3 regions of the Photobacterium sanguinicancri genome follow, and region 2 is predicted to be linked to each of the others. Evidence: predicted binding sites of a transcription regulator. Region 2 holds the regulator's gene; each other region holds the start of a gene.

The links. The regulator PurR, encoded in region 2, represses purine synthesis genes. The targets are predictions, from matches to a motif close to TNANGNAAACGTTTNCNTNA.
Region 1: the regulator PurR is predicted to act here: its motif matches at 4,310-4,329, upstream of OCU87_RS04115 (formate--tetrahydrofolate ligase).
Region 3: the regulator PurR is predicted to act here: its motif matches at 3,597-3,616, upstream of guaB (IMP dehydrogenase).

The regions. Positions count from the first base shown of each region.
Region 1 is NZ_AP024850.1:813,779-820,583, reverse strand. Features, by position in the region: gene pflA (pyruvate formate lyase 1-activating protein) at 1-348, shown strand, start outside; gene OCU87_RS04135 (hypothetical protein) at 477-629, opposite strand; gene OCU87_RS04130 (iron-containing alcohol dehydrogenase) at 967-2,118, opposite strand; gene OCU87_RS04125 (type 1 glutamine amidotransferase domain-containing protein) at 2,212-2,889, opposite strand; gene OCU87_RS04120 (LysR family transcriptional regulator) at 3,105-4,013, shown strand; gene OCU87_RS04115 (formate--tetrahydrofolate ligase) at 4,387-6,141, shown strand; gene OCU87_RS04110 (NupC/NupG family nucleoside CNT transporter) at 6,307-6,805, opposite strand, start outside.
Region 2 is NZ_AP024850.1:2,131,442-2,138,246, reverse strand. Features, by position in the region: gene lpdA (dihydrolipoyl dehydrogenase) at 1-293, opposite strand, end outside; gene OCU87_RS10200 (carboxymuconolactone decarboxylase family protein) at 304-927, opposite strand; gene OCU87_RS10195 (hypothetical protein) at 1,071-1,463, opposite strand; gene OCU87_RS10190 (TfoX/Sxy family DNA transformation protein) at 1,789-2,379, opposite strand; cyclic di-GMP riboswitch class I at 2,505-2,610, opposite strand; gene purR (HTH-type transcriptional repressor PurR) at 2,887-3,891, opposite strand; gene OCU87_RS10180 (heme ABC transporter ATP-binding protein) at 4,222-5,037, opposite strand; gene OCU87_RS10175 (FecCD family ABC transporter permease) at 5,034-6,071, opposite strand; gene OCU87_RS10170 (heme/hemin ABC transporter substrate-binding protein) at 6,099-6,805, opposite strand, start outside.
Region 3 is NZ_AP024850.1:2,870,024-2,876,828, reverse strand. Features, by position in the region: gene OCU87_RS13335 (ABC transporter ATP-binding protein) at 1-772, shown strand, start outside; gene ltaE (low-specificity L-threonine aldolase) at 878-1,888, opposite strand; gene xseA (exodeoxyribonuclease VII large subunit) at 2,069-3,424, opposite strand; gene guaB (IMP dehydrogenase) at 3,681-5,144, shown strand; gene guaA (glutamine-hydrolyzing GMP synthase) at 5,264-6,805, shown strand, end outside.

The sequences.
Region 1 (6,805 bases), 1.3 Mb from region 2:
AAACAAATGGATGACTCTATTCACCAAAACCTTGTGGGCGTACCTAACAAACGTGTTTTAGATTTTGCCCGCTACCTGCACAAACGCGGTCAAAAAACATGGCTACGTTACGTTGTTGTTCCTGGTTACACTGACGATGAAAAATCGGCGCACTTACTGGGCGATTTCATCAAAGACATGGATAATATCGAGAAAGTTGAATTATTGCCGTACCACCAACTTGGCGAGCACAAGTGGGAAGCGATGGGCTTTGAGTATCAACTAACGGGGGTTAATCCGCCGCCAAAAGAAACGATGGAAAACATCAAAAGTATTCTCGCAAGCTACGGCCATAAAGTGATGTACTAATTGGTTCACAAGTAACCCAATCAATTTATAAAGGAGAGCATGTGCTCTCCTTTTTTATAACCGCTGAACAGTCATCAAAACACAGCAATAGATCTGAGCTTATCAGTCTTGCCGTTTTTGATGCCTAATTAACGGGTATTCGCTTCAATCATCACAACAATAAAGCTAATGAGGCTAGCCATAATAAAGAGTGAGAGCAGCGCAGTATGCTGCCACTTGGTAACAGGCTCTTCTATCGCCATCGCATGTGTCGCTGTTTGGTTGTTGGTTGATTTATTCATATTATATTTATCTTCTTTTTATAGGCTGAGCACGCACAATAAAGAGAAGTATTACAGCAGCAAACCACCAGTAATGGAAAGCCAGTTTTCACTTTTAGCTATCGACAGTGGCACACCAATATCGGGCTATATAATTCAATAACTTGCCCATAGAATAAAGTCCACGATACAACTTACTACGACATTAATCTGTAATAATACTATCAGTTTGACAGAAATGAGCGGGAATGATTCATGCAAAAAGCCCTGTCAGTGTATACTCACAGGGCTTTAGATATTATCGCTATTGAGCCAGTAGCAGCACTGACTCAATACGTATTGCCGAAATGAATTTCGGTTATAAAGCGGCTTCTAGCACTTTACGGCTAACATCCAATGTCATGTCGCCATGCTCACCCAATGTCGTCATGCCATGCTCTTCTAGTTGCGCCACGAGAACATCGATACTTGCAGCATCAAGATCCGCATCGCTTAGGCGAATTGGCATCCCCATAGCCTTGAAGAAGGCTTCTGTTTTCGCAATAGCTTGGTCGATGATTTCATCTTCAGTGCCATCAACAATGTTCCAAACGCGTTGTGCATATTGCACTAACTTGCCACGTTTTTGCTCACGCTGCACTTTCATAACGGCAGGTAAAACAATCGCCAGCGTACGCGCATGATCGATACCATATTGACCAGTCAACTCATGACCAATCATGTGTGTGCTCCAATCTTGTGGAACACCCGAACCAATCAGGCCATTAAGTGCCATCGTTGCAGACCACATAATATTAGAGCGCACTTCCATATCATCTGGAGTTGCTAATACTTTTGGACCTTCCTCAATCAAATTCAGCAATAGGCCTTCTGAAAAACGATCTTGTACTTTAGCATTCACTGGGAATGTTAAGTATTGCTCCATGGTGTGAACAAAAGCATCAATCACACCGTTCGCCACTTGGCGCTCAGATAAACTTAGCGTGACTTTCGGGTCAAGAACAGCAAATAAAGGCTGAACATGAGGCGACATAAACGCTAACTTAGTGGTGCCACGCGTGATCACTGCGCCTGTGTTACTCTCTGAACCTGTCGCTGGCAAGGTCAACACACAAGCCATAGGTACTGCATCTGTTACTTTGGCATGCTGCGCCAAAATATCCCACGGTTGCTCACCTTCAAAGCGCGCAGCAGCTGCAATAAATTTAGTACCATCAACAACAGAACCACCACCGACAGCAAGTAAGTAAGTAATGCCTTGTTCTTTAATTTGCGCGACAGCTTTCATCAAAGTATCGAATTGTGGATTAGGTTCAATACCAGAAAACTCACTCCATTGGTGATCTTTAAGTGCGCTACTTACTTGATCGTAAACCCCATTCGCTTTAATAGAGCCACCGCCGTAGGTCACTAAGACTTTAGCATCAGCAGGGATCTGCTTGGCGATTGCAGCAATTTGGTTTTCACCAAAGAAAATTTTAGTAGGGTTGTGGAAGGTGAAATTAAGCATTGCTCATTCCTTTCGTGATTACGATATCGTTATTATGAATGCAAAGGCTATACCGCTAAGGGGATTCTTCCACTAGCGGTATAGCCAATTAAATTATTTTAAAGCATTTAACAGCGCTTCCGCGACTGCTTCTGACGAGGCAGGATTTTGCCCAGTGATCAGCTTGCCATCTCGAATGGCTAGAGGGTGCCAATCTTGTGCAGACTCATACTGTCCACCACGTTTTACTAATTCGTCTTGGAGCAAGAATGGCACTACTTCTGCTAAACCAACAGCCGTTTCTTCTGAATTTGTAAAGCCTGTCACCGCTTTACCCGAAATAATAAACTCACCATGCTGGTCTTTAGCATTAAGTAACACAGCAGGTGCGTGACACACAGCAGAAACTGGCTTTTGGGCTTGCCAAAACGATTCAATCAAGGCAATTGAGTCTGCATCATCAACCAGATCCCATAACGGACCATGCCCCCCCGGATAAAAAATAGCATCGTAGTCGTGTTCAGATACATCGGCTAATTTCAGGGTATTGGCAAGCACCAGTTGGGCATCTGCATCTTGGTTAAAGCGTACAGTGGCATCTGTTTGTGATTGTTCAAGTTCACTATTCGGGTCAATAGGAGGCTGCCCACCCGCAGGAGACGCTAAGGTAATATCTACATTCGCATCCAAAAAGCGGTAATACGGTGCGGCAAATTCCTCGACCCAAAAGCCTGTTTTATGCCCAGTATTACCCAATTTATCGTGTGAAGTCAGAACCATTAGAATTTTCATTATTCGCCTCGTGTCGTCCGATTAAGCAAGTAACGAAAGTCTATGCCTTCCCTTAGATTCAGACAATGGCGATAAACTTGGCATCATTGTTCTAATAATTAGATCAATGTTAGCCTTTGTTCTGCTAAAGTCAGCAGACGTGATGACCTCAATACAACTTGAGCCAGGTACACGAACCCAATAAACAAATCAGGCAGACATAGGGGCGAAAAGCGATGGACGTATCATTTGAACAGCTCAAAAGTATGGTGGTCTTTGCCCAAATAGTAGAGCAAGGCAGCTTTTCTGCCGCCGCTCGACAGCTAGGGGTTTCCCGAGGCGTGGTGAGTTATCACCTGAAGAAGCTCGAGGATCATATTGGGATCCCACTCTTAAACCGTACGACCCGTAGCATCAGCCTTACCGATGCAGGCCAACGCTATTACCTTCGCTGTAAACGGATCAGTGAAGAAGCCTCCGCCGCCAATCAACAAGTCGAAAACTTACGGGAAGAGCCGGAAGGCAAAATTACCATTAGCGCCCCTGTTAACATCAGCATGCACACCATAGTGCCAGCACTAAATGATTTCAAAACCCTATATCCTAAAATAGAAATCGACCTAAATCTGACTGATGATATTGTGAATATTATTCAAGAAGGCATTGATTTAGCAATCCGTGGTGCACCTTTGGCGGATTCAGGCTTGTATGCCCGAAAGCTCATGACGATGAAGAATACCCTTTGTGGCGCCCCTTCCTACTTTAGCCAACATGGCCTACCACAAACCCCAGCGGAACTGGCTCATCATGAATGGGTGGTATATAAAAAGACTTCAAAAATTCAAACGCTGACCAAAGGGACACGCGCTTACAATGTCAAAATGCAAGGCAGTATTACCACCAATAGCGCCTCAGCAAGAACCGCTTTTGTCGTTGGGGGACATGGTATTGGCCGTTTACCACAATACGATGCATTGCCATTAGTGAAAGAAGGAAAGTTGCAGATTATTTTGGATGATTATCAGCTTAGTGATATTAATATTTACGGTGTTTATCCGCCTCGCGCTGCCGATTCAAAGAAGATGCGTTTATTGCTCGACTACTTGCAATCTCATTTCACCCAGCAGCTCACTGACGGTTATTAATCTAATAGGCAGGTTAACGGCTTTACATCTATCCCCCCTCAAGTCTGCCTATCGTAAATCCTCATCCTCCTGAGTAGTTACGACCAATAATCTGGGTGGTTATTCAGCGCCATAAAATTAATTTTGTTACCAACAACACATTTAACAAAATTGAAACAACAGACAAAGACCTTAATACCAAGACTTTTAGCTAGTTCTCGGAATTGGCTTTTTGATAGTGTTATAACCACCAACAAATCAACAACAGATATATCGGAATAAAACTATATAACCGTGATAAAATTGTGGTATAAAGCCACCGCAAACGATTGCGTGACCTGCCATAGCAGCTCAAAGCAGTGCTTCCCCATTGTTTAAAAAGGTATGAGCCCACATGAAAAGCGACATTCAAATTTGCCGCGACACCGCACTCACTCCTATTGACCAAATTGCGCTTAATGCGGGTATTGAACCGCAAGATTTAACGCCTCAAGGGACGTTAAAAGCCAAGGTCAAAACGTCGATTCTTAAGCGCCTAGCCAACAGTCCAGAAGGTAAACAGATTCTTGTTACTGCCATTACACCAACCCCATTAGGTGAAGGTAAAACAGTCACAACTATTGGCCTATCTCAAGGATTAGCTAAGATTGGCAAGCGCGTTATAGCCTGTATTCGCCAGCCTTCAATGGGTCCTGTATTTGGTGTTAAGGGCGGCGCTGCTGGTGGTGGTTACGCGCAAGTTGCACCTATGGAAAAACTGAACCTCCATCTGACTGGTGATATTCATGCGGTAACGGCAGCTCATAACCTAGCTTCTGCAGCCATTGATGCGCGCATATACCATGAAGAGCGTCATGGCTTTGATGTGTTTAGCGAAAAAACAGGGCTACCCACGCTTAGAATTGATCGCAATCGTATTGTTTGGCGTCGAGTAATGGATCATAACGATCGTGCGCTTCGCATGATCACTGTCGGTAAAAACGAAGAAGGTAAAACCATCAACGGCATTGAGCGTGAAGATGGTTTCGATATCTCTGCAGCATCGGAATTAATGGCTATTTTGGCGCTTTCTACCGACCTTGCCGATATGCGCCAACGTATAGGCCGCATTGTGGTGGCTTACAACCTTGATGGTCAGCCTATTACAACAGAAGACCTGCAAGTTGCAGGCGCCATGGCAGTAACCATGTGTGAAGCCATTGAACCAACTCTGATGCAAACATTGGAAGGTGTACCAACCCTGATCCATGCGGGGCCATTTGCCAATATTGCGCACGGTAACTCATCTATCATTGCCGATCGTATAGCACTAAAGCTCAGTGAATTCACAGTCACAGAAGGTGGGTTTGGTTCTGATATGGGCTTTGAGAAAGCCTGTAATATCAAAGCACAACAAGCAGGTCGTGGTGCTGACTGTGCCGTGGTCGTCGCGACACTTCGTGGCTTGAAAGCAAATTCAGGGTTATACGACCTACGTCCAGGCCAAGCGTTACCAGATGCTATTTTTGACGCTGATGAGAAAGCGCTGATTGCTGGCTTTGACAACCTTAAATGGCACATCAATAACGCAGCTAAATACGGTGTACCTGTAGTGGTTGCCATTAACCGTTTCCCACAAGACAGTGATGCGGAGCTCAATCAACTTAAAGAGATGATCGCTAACGAGACATTTGATACCTATGTTGATGTCGCCTTAAGCGAGGCCTTTGGTAAAGGTGGTGAAGGCGCTGTAGAACTTGCTCACACCGTTGTTAAAGCGTGTGAAACACCAGCTAACTTCAAGCCGCTGTATCAATTATCACAGCCATTAGAAGAAAAATTAATGGCAGTCGCCGAAGTTGGTTATGGCTGTCGTGGGGTTGAATTATCAGAACTAGCGAAGCAACAACTGGCAGAACTTAAAGCACAAGGTCACGATAATTTAGCGGTTTGCATGGCAAAAACGCCACTATCAATCAGTCATGACCCAAGCATTAAAGGTGCACCTAGTGACTTTATCATTCCGGTTCGTGAACTAAAATTGTGTGCGGGTGCAGGCTTTGTTTACGCCCTTTGCGGTAATGTCATGACGATGCCTGGTTTACCTGAAAAACCGGCCTTTATGAACCTTGATATTGATGCTGATGGCAACATTATTGGCCTGAGTTGATACCCTCCAATAGCCACAGATACAACAAGGCCACGCATTGCGTGGCCTTGTTATTTTATCGACTTAGATTATCGCGATTGTCTCTCGATACTTATTTGTTTCGATAGTTAGTGTCGAAACCTAGTGTCGACACTAAATCTTTCAATAACAATCATTTCACTGTGATTAAAGCGTCAGCGAAATAAACAATCCTGCTACCGTTGCATTCAACAAGTTAGCTAAGGTTGCTGCGACTAATGATTTCATACCTAGCTTAGCAATTTCATCGTAACGCGTTTGAGCCATCAGCCCCATGCAACCCAATAGCACCGCTATCGAACCAAAGTTAGCAAAACCACATAATGCGAACGCAATAATCACTTCAGTACGCTTATCTAGCACACCACTTTCAATCATTGGCGCAAGTTGGGAAAATGCCACAAATTCATTAATGGTAGTTTTGGTACCAAATAAGGTGGCCATTTGCTGGGCAGCGTCGAAATCCCATAAACCCGCAATATAAGCAAATGGTAAGAATAAGTAGCCAAACACCAGATCGAGCGAAAGCCCTTCAAAACCAGCTAATGAACCCGCCCAACCTAATAATGCGTTCAGCATCGCAATCAAGCTAATGAAAGCCAACAACATCGCACCAATATTTAGTGCTAGTTGCATGCCTTGTAGA
Region 2 (6,805 bases):
GCACCAATGGTGCTCGCAAACGAGATTAAAATCAGGCTCCACCAAAAACCAAATAATGCCGCACCCAGTAGAGTCATGATTGCCGCGCCCGGTAAAGAGAGTGCCGTTACAACAATATAAATCGAAAAGTACACGATACTCGCGAAGAAGGGACGTGCTGCTATCGTATCTTGCAATGCGACTTGCTGCGCCTTCGCTTGCTCTAATGTGAAGTACTGGCCTAAATCAAACAGGAACCAACTTCCAATAAGCGTGGCAATTATGGTAATGAGCAGTAGTTTCTTTTTATCCATGAGATAACTCCTACGATTTACTTGATGGTGGAGGTTGTGTAGCCGATGACGCGTCCTGTTTATCGGCCGAGTTGTTATCGTTCAGTGCAGATGTGATAGGGATGGAGCAAAAGCCTTGCGCAGGCACATCTAGCGCGGTATTAAACTTAGCTGATAGATTTTGAAAAGCGATCAGTGCAGTAAGTTCAACGAGGCTATCTTCATCAAACCACTGTTGCAGATCAGCTAGCATCGTTTCTGTTACTTTTTGCCCTGTAATAGTCATGGCTTCAACATAATGCAGCACCGCTATTTCTTCATCGGTGAATAAGGTGATGTTTTGTTGCCACTGGGAGAGGGCTTTGATCTTTTCAACAGAATCACAACGCTCTGCTAGGCGCATTCCATTGGCATCGACGCAAAACTCACAATCATTAAGCTGTGAAACACGGACACAAACAAGAGAGCGCGTAACAGGTGAAAGTGGAGAGTGGCGGCGATCAAGGTAGCCAAAAAATCCTGCGACTAACCAAAAGAGTGGTGGACGGCGTCCCCACAGCAAAGAAGGGTTCAGTTCTGCGCCGAAATTACGCTTCTGTAGCCAAAGTAATGGGCGGACAAAGATGGAGTATTTGTTTTTTTTCGCGAGGCGCACTGCGTCGTTTCCTTATGAACACATGATATAGCACCAATGCTATACCAAGGTAATAAAGGAGACCCAACGAAGGACGCAAATATTTCAATTAATTAGAGAAAAACTGAAAATAGCCGCTGAGTGTCTGTAATTTGAGCAGCTTTTTAGTTAATGGCTACTTCTACAGCTTGGCTACGTTCTTGTTGCACAACACGGTTATCCGGAATATCAGACAAAGCGATATAAGCTGATGCGATGAAAGGCAGGCATGCAAGGACCAGTGTTTTGCCAATGTGATAGTTTCGATACCAGTATTTACGAGCGCGAACTTTGAGTAATACGCCCCATACAATCAGCATGATATTAAAGCCGCATGTCAGGGTAACTGTATCAATGAGTGCATTAAGTGGAGCCAGTTGCTGAGAGACTAGTAGCATGACTAAAGCTGGAGGGAGTAGGCTAAGAAGAACAAAGGCACGGAATAACTTTGGCCATTTGTTAAATTTGTCTTTGAATATGTGGTCTGTTTGCCCAGGAAAAGGCTTTGAACAGAGCATACTTGCCTCACTTTTTGCAATCTATAAAGAGACTGCACGTTGGTTATGGCGAAGGTTATGAAGCGTCATTAAAGTGGCGCTACCTTCATGCAACAGTTGCCATAAGTAGTTAAAAACAATTTTTTGACGTTGGTTGTTCTGCTGCTAGCCAGTATTTTACTTATTTAAGGTAAGATTAAAAGTTAACTGATGCTTTTGTGAACAGTATTTGTGAGAAGAGTCAATCTTTGACGTAATCCTGACATTCAGGAGGCTGGAGCTATAAAAAACGAGGCCAAAGCCCCGTTTTTTATATTGTAAAAAGTGTTGTTTTTGACCGAATGGCTTAAGGTAATAAACCTAACAACTCTCCGCGTCTTGTTTCACTGATCACCGACCAATGTCTGCCGCTGATCGCGCCTTCTAAAGCCCAAAGCAACTCGATGTTGAGATTATTATCATGTGTATCGAGTAGTGCTTTATAAGCATCAATAGCGCCAACTTCTACAAGCTTGTCGACAGTATCAATACCTACTTTTTTCAGCATACGTTCATTCGCTAACCGTAAATTGGGTAAATCTTTGATACGTGAAGGCCCAACTTTACTTTTTGTTTCTTTGTCGTTATTTGCACCGTCTAAAGAACCGCGTGCGTGTTCAATGATCATCTCTGGAGTATTCCACCAGGTATCAGGTATTGCAAAATGCTTAGTCACAACGGGAAAACCGCGTTTTTCATAAACATAAGGGGTTAAGTCAGCTTTTTTAAACTGCTCAATATTTTTAGCATTGGCACGAAGGTGTAACTTATTTTTTACGACAAGTGCAAACATCGTTTCACCTGAAAAAATGCCAAAACCGCCAAACATGGACCGTGATTTAACACTGTCAAAGCAGTCGAATAATTTTAGGGTGTCTTTAAGTATTGGTTTATCCATGCGACTTCTCGGTGAAATAAATCTGGGAGTCACCTAACATATAAGCGAGGAGTTTAGATTAGCAAAGCACACTTAATATATGTCAAAAGCATGTCAAATCCTGAAGCAGGTTTTGCGTTAAATCCATCGGTAACCCCGCTACCTTAAAAGTGTTAAATGTTACCCAAATAACACTCTGTTAGGCCGGAAGCTTTGCGTCCCATTCTTTCAAATGGTTTGCCTTGTTCGTGACTGAATAAGCATATCGTAAATAGCAGAAAATCGTTTAACTTACGGGGGTCAAAGTGTGATGTTGCTTCAATTATTACTATTAAGAGAGAGAGAATATTCAGGTGTGAAATGAAATGAGCAGTAAATTGAAGAGAACTATTTCAATTTTATAAGTAAACTTATTGTTATAGATTAAGTGTTTGTGTGAAAAAATCGAATTTTAAGCGATGTGAATTTATAAAAAAACCGACGTTTAATATTGTCGGTTTTTTGTTTTTTTATGCGCAATAAGAATAATTAATTGAGCTTATGAACTGACTTACGGACAACGAGTGCCGGTGACATTTCAAAAACACGGGTCTCATGTTTTTTATCTTTTACGCGTTCCATCAAGATTTCAATCGCTGTTTTACCTAAGCGGCGTTTAGGCTGGTGGATTGTTGTCAAAGGTGGCGAGAAGAAAGGTGCTAGCTCGATATTATCGTAACCAATGATTGAGATATCTTCAGGCACTCGAATTCCATGTTGAACGAAAGTACTGATCATCGCCATTGCCATAATGTCGTTAAAACAGAAGATAGCAGTAGGGCGCTCTTTCATTGCAATAAACTGTTCAGCTGCTTGTACGGCAGTCTCACACTCGAAGTCACCTTCAATGATCCAATCTTCATTAATATCTAGATCAGCTTCACCCATCGCTTTTTGGAAGCCTTTCAAGCGTTCACGACAGGTTGATTTTTCATTGTGGCCAGATAGACAGCCAATCTTAGTGTGGCCATTTTCGATAAAGTGCTTGATCGCGACATAACCACCGACTGCTGCGTTATCTTGGATTTTATCTGTGTGTGGGCTTTCTGGGCCCCAGTCCATCACAACCATAGGTAGATCACTTTGGCGTTCTAATAGATCTAATAAACGCTGGTCGAGATCTGAACACATAACCATCAAGCCATCTACACGCTTTTCAGCCAGCATGCGCAAGTAATCACGTTGCTTAGAGAGGTTACCTTCGGTGTTACATAGAATTAAGGTATAGCCTTCTTTGTAACAGTATTCTTCTACGCCATGTACAACTTCAGCAAAGAACGGGTTAGTCGATTTCGTTACTAACATACCGATAGTGCGAGTAGTATTACATTTCAGGCTGCGAGCAACAGCACTTGGCGCATAGTTCAGTTCATCGACGGCAGCCAACACTTTCTTCTGTGTTGCTTCTGCTACGAAGCGTGTTTTGTTTATCACGTGAGAGACTGTTGTCGTTGAAACACCAGCCATACGTGCAACATCTTTAATCGTTGCCATAGTTATTCTTCTAATAATTGCAATAAAGAGGGTCTAGCTAAGCCATCCAACACGCCTACTCTTTTTACGTTGAGTGCATGTGTCGCTTTAGACCTTCCATAAAAGTGAAAAGCCGCTTCTCTAGGATGAGCGGCTTTTATAGATTAGGGTAGCGTTACATTGTTAATCGCTTGCGTTCACATTTTACTGAGTGTAGCGCACAGTGCAACGTTTCTGTTTATCAAGATGGTAATACTTGATAGACATCAACAATAATAATGTAACTATGGTGATTTTTGATGCGTTAGTATGCATTCGCATGGGTAATGTAATAAATACGCAAGTAAAGTGCTACAAAATCACGGGGTGTTTGTGCACCGGATGCTCTGTCATAGTGACTGGCCAACCGTAGACTCGTTCAATGTTACTCGGTTCGAGTGCGTGCCACGCATCGCCATCTGCTTGTATTTTGCCATTATTCACAATAATCAAGCGATTGGCATATTGTGCCGCTAGGTTTAGATCATGCAATACAACGATAACGGCAGCGCCAGCTTTAGCCATGTTCTGCGCTAATTGTAACGTCTTATGCTGATGAGCCAAATCAAGAGCCGATGTGGGTTCATCAAGCATTAGAATCGCATTTTCATTTGCTTCACTCAGTTGTGTCAGAATTCGCGCAAAATGAACTCTTTGCTTTTCTCCGCCAGATAAAGAGGGATATAACCTGTCGGCGAGTGTTGTGACATCGGTCTTTTCCATCATTTCAGCTGCTGTCGCCGTTGCATCCGCGCGGGGAAGATCGAGTGGTAAAGCACCGAGTTCGACTACTTCTTGTGCGGTAAATGCAAAGCTTAAACTACTGTGTTGAGGTAAAACGGCTAAATATCGGGCTAACGCTTTAGCTGGCCACTTAGCTTGGTTCTTATTATGAATGCGGATATCACCTCCTGCATCCAACTCGCCACACAGTACTTTGAGTAGTGTACTTTTGCCTGCGCCGTTAGGTCCAAGTAATGCGGTCACCTCACCATGCCTAATCTCGAGATTAAAATCATCAAGTAAGATTTTACCACCAAGGCTGAGGTTTAACCCTTTAGCTGCGATCGCAACGCTATCATGGTGGGTCGACTGCCATTGATCAGATATATGAGCATCAACCATCATGATAAGCGACCTTTTTGTTTAATAAGTAACAGAATAAAGAAGGGGGCACCTAAGATGGCGGTAATGATCCCTACGGGCAATTCAGCGGGAGCCGCAATAACACGGGCGATCATATCTGCAATCAGCAAAATTAATGCGCCAAGCAAGGCTGATAATGGCAGTAAGCTTTTATGGTTAGGCCCGGTAAGCATACGGCCTAAATGTGGAATAATAAGACCAATAAAGCCAATCACGCCTGTTAGCGATACGCACACTCCCACACCAGCAGCACACAACAAAATTAGGCTGCGTTTTAATGCTTGGACATTCACACCCATGTGTTTTGCTTCAGCTTCGCCAAGTAGAAAGGCATTTAGAGCGTTGGCCTTGCGATCAAACACCCACATAAGAATACCGAATGTTGAGAAGGCGAGTGCGATACCTGGCCATGTAGCACCCGCGAGTGATCCCATTGTCCACAGTGATAAATCACGTAGAGCTTGGTCATCGGCAAAGTAATTCATTAAGCCTAAAGCTGCGCCAGAAAGTGCTCCGATAGCCACCCCAGCGAGTAGCATGATAGTAACGGATGTTCCGTTTTTATCTGTCCCCAGTGTATATACCAACCAAGTACTTACTGCGCCACCAAGAAACGCCATGATAGGCACAGTACCTAATGTTAATAGGATCGGGAAAGATGATGCTAAAGAACCAAAAAGAACAATAGCCAGTGCAGCACCTAAACTCGCACCACCTGAAACCCCAATGATGCCAGGATCGGCCAACGGATTTCGAAATAGCCCCTGCATAACAGCACCACATAAAGCGAGAATGGCACCAATCGCAATACATAATAGTGTTCTTGGCAGCCTTATTTGTTGGATCACTATCTGGATGTGTGCGGGTAATTCACTTTGCCAAGGCGTAAAGGCTTTTAAGCTTTGACTGAGAGTTATAGCCATAGGGCCAACAATCACGGATGTAGCCACCGCAAGGAAGAGCAAGCTCAACCCAACGGGGAAAACGATTTTTAATGGAAGTCTTTGGATTTGCATAACGGACACGTAATCAATACTCGACGATTAAGGGTAGAAAACGCGGTTTAAGCGTTCTGCTTCACTGAGGCTTTTAAGTCCAAGGCCACCAATAAGTGCCGTGCCATCAATAACAACAACGGCTTTATTAATGCCTGCTGGGGTGGCAGCAAGGAGTGGAAGTTCTTTGAATAGACCGTCAGCTTGGCCGATTGAGTTGTAAGTACGGCTACTTAGCATGATGATATCGGGTTGCATTTCAAGCATAGATTCCGCGGAAATCGGCTTATAAGACTCCACTTTTTGCGCTGCTGGGTTAATACCACCCGCAAGATTAATAACGGTATCTGCTGTTGTATTGCGTCCACCTACAGTTGCAGGGCGACCTTCATGAATCGATAGGAATAAGACTTTTACAGGCTTTTTACTTACGGTAGAAGCACGTTTGTTATTGTTTTGAATATTAGCAACTTGCTGCTTTACCTTTTCTTTTAGCTCGTTTGCTTTGTTTTGCTTACCTGTGATTTCGCCAATGCTATCTATACGATTTAGAAGATCATTCACTGTTTCGCCTGAATTGAGAATATTCACCTCAACACCAGCCTGTTTCACTAGGTCGAGGGTAGTTTTTGGCCCCATTTCTTCCGAACCTAATAAGCGAGTAGGGGTTAACGCGATCAGGCTCTCTGCAGATAATGCGCGATGGTAACCCAGCGTCGGGATATTTTTATTCACTAAGCTTCTGCTGGTGGCAT
Region 3 (6,805 bases), 740 kb from region 2:
GCGCGTTAATTACGTATTGAAAAATAACTGGTTAGGAAAACCAACGGAGTTGCTTCAAGCGGTAAAAGGGATAGACGTAACATTAAAGCAAGGCCAAACCGTTGGAATAGTCGGGGAGTCTGGGTCGGGTAAATCGACCATGGGCCGTGCCATCATGCAGTTATTGGATTCACAAGGTGAGATCATATTCCAAGGCAAACGCTTTGATGAAATGACTAAGCAGCAACGTTTTGAGTTAAAAAGAAATATGCAGATGGTCTTTCAAGACCCGTTTGGATCTTTATCACCACGAATGACGGTGGGTGAGATAATTACTGAACCACTGACTGTATTTACTGATTTAACTCACCAACAACGTTTAGTAAAAGCTAAAAAAGCGTTGGAAGAAGTACGTTTGGATCCTGCTAGCATTAACCGTTACCCGCATGAATTTTCAGGTGGGCAGCGTCAACGTATCGCGATTGCTCGAGCACTTATTTTAGAGCCACAGTTTATTTTGTTAGATGAGCCAACATCGGCACTGGATCGCTCGGTTCAGCTGACAGTGTTGGAATTACTTAAAGATATTCAGCAGCGCCGAAACATAGCTTACCTGTTTATTAGTCATGATTTGTCTGTGGTAAGAGCGATTTCAGATGAAGTGATTGTGATGCAGAAAGGCGCGGTGGTCGAGCGGGGAACACCAGAGCAGATATTCGATAATCCTCAAGAATCTTATACAAAGAGCTTGATTAGTGCCTGTATGATGATTGATGAAACAGCAGTGGCATAAATGATTAAAGCACTGACGTTAGCCTGAATGCATTAAATAAAAAGAGCGATGAATCGCTCTTTTTTATTTGTAGCGATAACCTGTTATCTAGCGACTAACAGCTTGCTAGCGTTGTTGTTTCAATGCGTTGATGAAGGTATCGATATCTTCACGCGAAACGTCCAAGTGGGTGACTAAGCGCATTGGACTGTAACCCGGTGAAAATAAGATCCCTTGTGGTTTTAAGCTTGCTGCGATAGCGGCGATATCAATTTTTTTATCGACGTTGACGTAGACAATATTGGTTTGTGGTGGGAAATCAGCGGTATTAAAGCCGTCTAATAGATCAAGCTGCTGTGCTAAATAATCAGCATTGGCATGATCATCTGCCAGCCTTTCAACATTTTCTGTCAGGGCTATTTTGCCTGCAGCCGCTAAAATACCCGCTTGGCGCATGCCACCGCCGACCATCTTTCTGAGCCTTCTCGCTCGCTCAATATAATCTGTTGAGCCTAATAGTAGCGAACCAACAGGTGCACCTAGTCCCTTGGATAAGCAAATGGTCATTGAATCAAAGTATTGACTGATTTCGGTAACATCAACGTTGAGTGCGACAGCTGCGTTGTATACGCGTGCGCCATCAAGGTGTAGCCGTAAGTTATGTTGGTCTACGAACTTACGGGCTTTAGCTAGATAATCCAGAGGTAAAACTTTACCACCTATGGTGTTTTCTAAGCTCAACAATTTGGTTTGGGCGAAGTGAATGTCGTCAGGCTTGATGGCTGAGGCCAGTTTTTCAAAACACAGTGTACCATCTGGGTTGTTCTCAATCGGTTGTGGTTGTACCGAGCCTAAAATAGCCGCGCCACCCGCTTCATATTTATAATTATGAGCCAGCTGCCCACATAAGTATTCATCGCCTCGTTGGCAGTGGGCAAGGATACCTAATAGGTTGGCTTGAGTTCCAGAGGAGGTGAAAAGTGCGGCTTCAAAACCATGACGTTTCGCTGTCCAAGCTTCAAGTTCATTCACGGTTGGATCGTCACCATAAACATCATCACCTACAGGAGCTTGCGCCATGGCTTCACGCATATAGGGGCTAGGCTGTGTCACTGTGTCAGATCGAAAATCTATCATTCCTTGTTTTCCTCATACTGCTGTAGGTGTTTAGTGCCAGTCAATGTGTCCGACTTAGTACTAGAGACTACGCTGCATTGTGTAGGAGAAAAACCATTATTTTTATGATGTTTTATTTATTTTGAAGAGATATTAATGCACTTGTGTACACAAGTGCATCTTAACTGAAATCTAGGTGGGTTATTGGTGGTCTTTTGAAACGACCGATTGGATTTCACCGTTAGCCACTTTAGTGATCATAGTATCGCCATGGTTAACTTGATCTGTGGTGCGAATTACTTTGCCTTTACTGTCTCGAGTAATCGAATAGCCACGCCCTAGAGTCGCGAGTGGACTAACCGTTTCCAGTTTTTCTGCTGCCATTGCTAGCTGGTGGCGTGCAGTGAGTAAGCGTCTATCCATTGCATCATGTAAACGGCTTTCAACACGTTCCAAGCGGTTAGCTTGTTGCTTTAGTGTTTGCACGGGTGAATGTAGGGCTAGCTTGTGTTCATTACGATTAAGGTGCTGGCGATGTTGAACAATATAGTTTTTCATCGCGCGCTCTAAACGGCTGCTGACATCATCAAGTCGCTGACTTTGTTGGTTTAACCTCAATTGCGGGTGTTGACGCTCTAATCTGTGTTGCAACTGGGTTAAATGACGACGACGATCAGACAAATACTGACGAACGCTGTGGGTCAGTTGTTGTGTTTTTTGACTGATTTTTTGGGTCTGATGGCTGTTATCACGGCTAACTAATTCTGCCGCTGCTGAAGGAGTAGGAGCGCGCATGTCAGCGACAAAATCAGCAATAGTCACATCCACTTCGTGGCCAACGGCACTGATGATCGGGATCTGACTAGCCGCAATCGTACGGGCAACGATTTCTTCGTTAAACGCCCATAAATCTTCAAGTGAACCACCGCCACGACCGACAATCAACACATCACACTCTTGGCGTGAATTGGCTCGCCCAATGGCCTGAGCAATCGAAATCGCTGACCCTTCACCCTGAACCATGGTTGGGTAAATAACCACTGGCAGGCTAGGATCACGTCGTTGTAAAACGTTCAAGATATCATGCAATGCCGCACCCGTTTTAGAGGTGATAATACCGACGCGTTTAGGCTGTTCAGGCAGTGGTTTTTTTAGTGACTGAGCAAACAAGCCCTCAGCCGCTAAATTCATTTTAAGTTGTTCAAATTGTTGCTGTAAGCGACCATCGCCTTCTGGCTGCATGCTCTCGATGATCAGTTGGTAATCACCACGAGGTTCATACAGTGATAAGCGGGCTTTCACTAGTACTTGCGTACCATTCGCAGGCTTAAAGGTTACCCGGCGGTTGTTGCCACGAAACATGGCGCACTTAACTTGGGCGCGTGAATCTTTGAGTGTGAAATACCAATGGCCTGAGACAGGCATCGACAAGTTAGATAATTCACCCACAAGCCAGACAATGCCCATTTCATTTTCGAGCAATAAGCGAACTTCTGCGTTGAGGCTTGAAACAGTAAAGATACGATCGTTGGATTGAGTTTGAGCGAATAGAGTCACGAGGTGAGGCACCTGTTATCGAAGGCTAGGTAATGTGCGGAAAGAGTAAAAAACATACAGGCAGATCTATAGACAGATCTTGGCCTTACATGCGAGACCGCAGCACCGGAAACTTAACCGAAATATATTACGTATCAAGCAAAAAGAGTCAATAAAAAAATATAATTTTTTTGTAGCCAAACGATTGCATCATACGTATAATTCGTTCGCAATATTTTATCCTCCTTTAAACCTTAACTCGGTGTGAGATATTGCAATGTTACGTATCAAACAAGAAGCTTTAACTTTTGATGATGTTCTGCTGGTTCCAGCACACTCTACGGTTCTCCCTAACACTGCCGATCTGCGCACCCAACTAACGAAAAAGATTTCGCTCAACGTTCCAATGGTTTCTGCTGCAATGGACACAGTAACCGAAGGTCGCTTCGCTATCGCGTTAGCTCAAGAAGGTGGCATTGGCTTCATTCACAAAAACATGTCTATCGAACAACAAGCTAACCAAGTACGCATGGTTAAGAAGTTTGAAGCAGGTGTTGTGTCTGAACCTGTGACAGTAAAGCCATCAGCAACCATCGCTGATGTTAAAAAACTGACTATTGAAAATGGTTTTGCTGGTTACCCAGTTGTGAGTGATAACAACGAACTTGTTGGTATCATCACTGGTCGTGACGTTCGTTTTGTTACCGACCTTTCAATTAAAGTTGAAGACGTGATGACGCCAAAAACAAAACTGGCGGCAGCAAAAGAAGGTGCTTCTCGTGAAGAAGTTGAAGCCATCATGCAAGAACACCGTGTAGAGAAAGTGCTACTGGTTAATGATGATTTCCAACTGAAAGGCATGATCACTGCAAAAGATTTCCAAAAAGCAGAACGTAAACCTAACGCATGTAAAGATGAGCGCGGCCGTCTACGTGTAGGTGCTGCGGTTGGCGCAGGCGCAGGCAACGAAGAGCGTGTTAAAGCGCTGGTTGAAGCGGGCGTTGACGTTCTACTTATCGATTCATCTCACGGTCACTCTGAAGGCGTTCTACAACGTATTCGTGAAACCCGTGAAGCATTCCCTGAACTACAAATCGTTGGCGGAAACGTAGCCACAGCCGAAGGTGCTCGTGCACTTATCGATGCGGGTGTTGATGCGGTTAAAGTCGGTATCGGCCCTGGTTCTATCTGTACAACACGCATTGTAACAGGTGTGGGTGTTCCACAGCTTACTGCTATCTCTAATGCAGCCGATGCGGCCGCTGAGTACGGCATTCCTGTTATTGCCGATGGCGGTATCCGCTTCTCTGGCGACATGTGTAAAGCGATTGTTGCTGGCGCATCATGTGTGATGGTTGGCTCTATGTTCGCTGGTACTGAAGAAGCGCCGGGTGAAGTTGAACTTTACCAAGGCCGTGCCTACAAGTCTTACCGTGGTATGGGTTCTTTAGGCGCGATGTCTCAAGGCTCTTCTGACCGTTACTTCCAAACAGACAATGCAGCAGACAAATTAGTACCAGAAGGCATTGAAGGCCGCGTTGCTTACAAAGGTCACATCAAAGAAATTATTCACCAGCAAATGGGTGGCTTGCGTTCAAGCATGGGCTTAACCGGTTCAGCAACGATTGAAGATTTACGAACTAAAGCTGAGTTTGTTCGTATCTCTGGTGCGGGTATTAAAGAGTCACACGTTCATGATGTGACCATTACAAAAGAAGCACCAAACTACCGTTTAGGTTAATTTTACCTGACGAGTATTGATTAGGCGAAAACGTTTGCCTAATGATGAAACTTCTATAAGATCGGGGGCGCTTTCAAGCCCCCCACTATTATTTCAATTATTTTTGAGACTTCTCGATAATGACTACATCTACAAATATTCATGACCAGCGCATCCTTATTTTGGATTTTGGTTCTCAATATACTCAGTTAATTGCTCGTCGTATCCGTGAAATCGGTGTTTACTGTGAGCTATGGAGCTGGGATGTCGATGAAGCCGACATTCGTGACTTTAACCCGAACGGTATTATCCTTTCTGGTGGCCCGGAAAGTGTTACTGAAGCTGGTTCTCCACGTGCACCACAATATGTTTTTGAAGCTGGCGTACCTGTGTTTGGTGTGTGTTACGGCATGCAGACCATGTCTGAGCAGCTTGGCGGTAAAGTTGCAGGCTCAAATGAACGTGAATTTGGCTATGCGCAAGTTAAAGTTGTTGAGCCAACAGGCCTATTCAAAAATATTGAAGATGCTATCGCAGAAGACGGCGCACCATTACTTGACGTATGGATGAGCCATGGCGATAAAGTTGTTGAAATCCCATCTGATTTCGTAAAAGTTGCAGAGACAGAAACCTGTCCGTTTGCGGCAATGGCGAATGAAGAAAAACGTTTTTACGGTGTACAGTTCCACCCTGAAGTAACACACACGCGTCAAGGTATGCGTATGATTGAGAACTTTGTTCTTGAAGTGTGTGGCTGTGAGAAACTGTGGACTTCTGCAAACATCATCGAAGATGCTGTTGCAAACATTAAGGCACAAGTGGGTGACGATGAAGTTATCCTTGGCCTATCTGGTGGTGTTGATTCATCGGTTGTTGCTATGCTTATTCACCGCGCGATTGGTGACAAGCTAACATGTGTATTTGTTGATAATGGCTTACTTCGTTTAAATGAAGGTGAGCAGGTTATGGACATGTTCGGTGACCACTTCGGTCTGAACATTGTGCATGTTAAAGCGGAAGACCGTTTCCTTTCTGCACTAGCAGGTGAGAACGAACCTGAAGCTAAGCGTAAGATCATCGGTCACGTATTTATCGATGTATTCGATGAAGAATCGAAAAAGTTAGAAAATGCAAAATGGTTAGCACAAGGTACGATTTACCCTGATGTTATCGAATCTGCAGCATCTAAGAACGGTAAAGCACACGTTATCAAATCTCACCACAACGTGGGCGGCCTTCCTGATGACATGGAAATGGGCCTTGTTGAGCCACTACGTGAATTGTTTAAAGATGAAGTACGTAAGATTGGTCTAGAGCTTGGCTTGCCTTACAACATGCTTTACCGCCACCCATTCCCTGGACCGGGTTTAGGTGTACGTGTATTGGGTGAAGTGAAGAAAGAATACTGTGATTTACTACGTCGTGCTGATGCAATCTTTATTGAAGAACTGCATAAAGCCGATTTGTACAATAAAGTATCACAAGCGTTCACTGTATTCTTACCTGTTCGCTCTGTGGGCGTAATGGGTGATGGTCGTAAATACGATTGGGTTGTATCACTGCGTGCAGTTGAAACCATCGACTTTATGACTGCGCATTGGGCACACCTACCATACGACTTCCTTGGTAAGGTTTCTAACCGTATCATTAATGAAGTTGATGGCATCTCACGTGTTGTTTAC